2 regions of the Synechococcus sp. NB0720_010 genome follow, and region 1 is predicted to be linked to the other one. Evidence: predicted binding sites of a transcription regulator. Region 1 holds the regulator's gene; the other holds the start of a gene.
What was found. The regulator HrcA, encoded in region 1, represses chaperone genes, less so after heat shock. The targets are predictions, from matches to a motif close to TTAGCACTCNNNNNNNNNGAGTGCTAA.
Positions count from the first base shown of each region.

Region 2: groES (co-chaperone GroES) is a predicted target of HrcA. The motif match lies at 1,310-1,336, and genes of this name have one in related genera.

Region 1 covers NZ_CP090898.1:1,842,936-1,845,132, reverse strand. The annotation lists gene LY254_RS09675 (ABC transporter transmembrane domain-containing protein) at 1-357, shown strand, start outside; gene LY254_RS09670 (heat-inducible transcriptional repressor HrcA) at 396-1,382, shown strand; gene trpB (tryptophan synthase subunit beta) at 1,375-2,197, opposite strand, start outside.
Region 2 covers NZ_CP090898.1:2,080,008-2,082,204, reverse strand. The annotation lists gene groL (chaperonin GroEL) at 1-862, opposite strand, end outside; gene groES (co-chaperone GroES) at 910-1,221, opposite strand; gene atpD (F0F1 ATP synthase subunit beta) at 1,491-2,197, shown strand, end outside.

The DNA of each region.
Region 1 (2,197 bases):
GATCCCAAGCTGCTGCGTTGGCTGGCCTCGGAATTCGTCAGCGATCGGATCCGCCATGGCGAGGAGGTCTTCCGCGAAGGGGACGCCCCGGACGCCTTCTATGTGGTGGTGGCCGGCACCTTGGAGGTGCTGCAGAACGATCTCTGGGGCGGGACTCCGATCAAACAGGGGCTGGTGGAGGAGGGGGACTTCTTCGGCGACGCAGGCCTGATCGAGGACCACCCCCGGGCCGTCACCGTGCGGGCGCGGGGAGACGGACTGCTGCTGCGGCTCGACCGGGATCGCTTCCTGGATTTGCTCGATCAGGACCCGGACTACCGCCGCTTTTTCCTGCATTCAGCCCGCGCCAGCGTTTAGGCCCCGTAGCATCCGCAAAGCGGCATCAGTGCACCGTTTTGCAGCCCCTGCCCCGACGGCAACAGCAGGTGCTTCAGGCGACGGTGCAGCACTACGTCGACACCACGGAGCCCGTGGGCAGCCAAACCCTGGTGCGGCGCTTTGACCTCCAGGCCAGCCCCGCCACGGTGCGCTCCGCCATGGGAGCCCTGGAGCAGCGGGGCCTGCTCACCCAACCGCACACCTCCGCCGGCCGCGTTCCGAGCCAACTGGGGTATCGCCACTACGTGGACTGCCTCCTGCCCGCCCCCGGTGCCGCCGCCAATCAACTCAACCGTGAGCTCACGGGGTTGAGCCTGCAATGGGCCGCCTTGGATGACCTGCTGCTGCAGCTCGCCCGCCGCCTGGCCGACCTCACGGGCCTGATGAGCCTGATCACCCGGCCCCAGGAGATGGGGGGACGCCTCGAGACGGTCCGGCTGGTCCCAAGCGACGACCGGTTACTGGTGCTGCTCGTGGAAAAGGGGGCCGCCGCCAGTTGTCTCAACCTGCGGATGCCCGAGGAACTGGGTGCCCAGGTGCCAGCCCTGGAGCGCTGGGCCAGCGATCAACTCCAGGGGGGTACTGGTCGCCTGAACTGGAAGGCACTCCCCAGCCAACTGGGAAGCAGCGGCGAATTGCTGCGGCAGGGCCTCAGCAGCCACAACCTGGCCCGGGGCAACAGCAGCGAAGGCGCCGTCAGCCTCGGGGTGGCGGGACTGCTTGGCCAACCGGAATTCCAACGCAGCTCCAGCCTGAAACCGCTGCTGCAACTTGTGGAGCTGGAGCCCCAACAGGTTCTGCGCAGCAAGGCCGCCAGCGGCAGGGGCGGGGTCTGGATTGGCTCAGAGCACCCCCATCCCGCCCTGCAGGACTGCGCAGTGGTGCAAGCCAGCTACGGCAACGACGGCCACGTCGCCCTGATCGGCCCGATGCGCATGGCCTACTCCACCGCTCGTTCAGCGGTGGAGAGCGTCGCGGGCTACCTCGATCGGCTGCTCAGCTGAGGGCGCTGCCCAGGCGGTCGGCAACCGTGTTGACGTCCTTGTCGCCGCGGCCGGAGAGGTTGAGCACCACCTCGGTCCCTGGGGCCAGGGTGGGGCAGAGCTTGTCGAGCCAGGCAAAGGCGTGGGCGGTCTCCAAGGCCGGGATGATGCCCTCCAGCTGGCAGAGCAGCTGCAGGGCATCGAGGGCCTCCGCATCCGTAACGGCGCCGTACTCAGCCCGGCCGATGGTCTTGAGATAGCTGTGCTCAGGGCCCACACCGGGGTAATCCAAGCCGGCACTGATGGAGTGCGCCTCCTGCACCTGCCCCTCCTCGTCCTGGAGCAGCAGGCTCATCGCCCCGTGCAACACACCGACGCGACCCTCGGTAATGGTGGCGGCATGGCGACCGGTGGGAACGCCATCGCCGGCCGCTTCCACGCCGATCAAGCGGACGTCGGTGTCCTGGACAAAGGGGTGGAACAGACCCATGGCATTGGAGCCCCCACCAACGCAGGCCACCAGGACATCGGGGTTACGGCCAAAGGCTTCATGGCACTGGCGCTTGGTCTCCTCGCCGATCACGGCATGGAAATCGCGCACCAGCATCGGGAAGGGATGGGGGCCTGCGACGGAACCCAGGATGTAGTGGGTCGTCTCGACGTTGGTGACCCAATCGCGGATCGCCTCACTGGTGGCGTCCTTCAAGGTGGCGGTGCCAGCGGTGACGGGCTGAACCGTTGCCCCCAGCAGACGCATCCGGAAGACGTTCAGGGCCTGACGGCGCATGTCCTCGGCGCCCATGTAGACGACGCACTCGAGGCCAAAGCGCGCACAG
Region 2 (2,197 bases), 240 kb from region 1:
GCATGGCCTTACGGCGATCGCCGAAGCCAGGGGCCTTCACAGCCGCCACGTTCAGGACGCCGCGCAGACGGTTGACCACCAGGGTGGCCAGGGCTTCCTTCTCGATGTCCTCGGCAATGATCAGCAGAGGCTTGCCGGTGCGAGCGATCTGCTCGAGCACGGGCACCAGGTCCTGCACCAGACCGATCTTCTTGTCGGTCAGCAGGATGTAAGGCTCCTCCAGAACCGCTTCCATCCGCTCGGTGTCGGTGGCGAAGTAAGGGGAGATGTAGCCCTTGTCGAAGCGCATGCCTTCGGTGACCTCCAGCTCGGTGGTCATCGACTTGCCTTCCTCGAGGGAGATCACACCCTCTTTGCCGACCTTGTCCATGGCGTCGGCAATCATGCGGCCCACCTCTTCGTCGTTGCCGGCGGAGATGGTGCCGACCTGGGCGATGGCGTTGGAGTCGCTGATGGGCTTGGCGTTCTCCTTGATCTTCTGGACCAGGAATTCAGCGGCCTTATCGATGCCCTTCTTCAGGGTGATGGCGTTGGCGCCAGCAGCAACGTTGCGCAGACCGGCCTTGACCATGGCGTGGGCCAGGACGGTCGCGGTGGTGGTGCCGTCACCGGCGGCGTCGTTGGTCTTGGAGGCGGCCTGACGGATCAGGGCGACACCGGTGTTCTCGATGTGATCCTCGAGCTCGATCTCCTTGGCGATCGTGACGCCGTCGTTGATGATCTGAGGAGCGCCGAACTTCTTCTCGAGGACGACGTTGCGGCCCTTAGGGCCGAGGGTCACGGCAACCGCCTCAGCCAGGATGTCGATGCCTTTTTCGAGGGCGCGGCGGGCCTGCTCGTTGTAAATAATGCGCTTAGCCATGGGAGGCGAATCTCGCGGTAGGGGTGGTTAGAAGACGGTGTTGAGGCTCAGTTGACGACAGCCAGGATGTCCTTCTCGGAGAGGAGCACGTACTCGTCGCTGCCGAGCTTGATGTCGGTGCCGGCGTACTTGCTGTAGAGCACCTTGTCGCCAACGCTCACTTCAGGAGCCTGACGGGAACCGTCGTCGTTGCGCTTGCCGGGGCCCACCTGAACCACCTCGCCCACCTGGGGCTTTTCTTTGGCGGTGTCGGGCAGAAGGATGCCACCGGCGGTCTTCTCTTCGGACTCAGAGACCTTGATGAAGATGCGATCGCCCAGGGGCTTGACGGTGGAAACGCTGAGGGAAACAGCAGCCATGGATGGAATTCGGGTTGGTTGGCGAAACCATTGGCATGGCGCCAGAGACGCTGCCAGGGTCGCGGCGTAAAACGCCTGGGAACGCGAGTTAGCACTCACATCCCCTGAGTGCCAAGTTATGGGCGCGCTTCCCGACTCCACAACCACCCCGCGGGGCGGGTGACCGAACAGGGCAGGGGAGGGGTGACGGGGTGCAGGGGCGCGGTGGTATGTTTGCGCCGCTTCAGGCGGGCTGCGTCCCGCTGTGCGTCCTGCGACTTCTCCTTTAAATGGCTGCTGCTACTGCCACCGGCACCAAAGGCATCGTCCGGCAGGTGATCGGACCGGTGATCGACGTTGAATTCCCGGCCGGCAAGCTGCCAAAGATCTATAACGCCCTCCGCATTGAGGGCAGAAACTCGGCTGGTCAAGACGTTGCTCTGACCGCTGAGGTTCAACAGCTGCTCGGCGACCACCGCGTCCGCGCCGTCGCCATGAGCGGCACCGACGGCCTGGTCCGCGGCATGGGCGCCCTGGACACCGGTGCTCCGATTTCCGTGCCCGTGGGTGAGGCCACCCTCGGCCGCATCTTCAACGTGCTCGGTGAGCCCGTTGACGAGCAGGGTCCGGTGAAGACCACCACCACCGCCCCCATCCACCGCGAAGCTCCCAAGCTGACCGACCTCGAGACCAAGCCCAAGGTGTTCGAGACCGGCATCAAGGTGATCGACCTGCTGGCTCCCTACCGCCAGGGCGGAAAGATCGGCCTCTTTGGCGGTGCCGGCGTGGGCAAGACCGTGTTGATCCAGGAGCTGATCAACAACATCGCTAAAGAGCACGGCGGTGTGTCCGTGTTCGGTGGCGTGGGTGAGCGCACCCGCGAGGGCAACGACCTCTACGAGGAATTCAAGGAATCCGGCGTGATCAACGCCGAGGACCTCTCCAAGTCGAAGGTGGCCCTCTGCTACGGCCAGATGAACGAGCCCCCCGGCGCCCG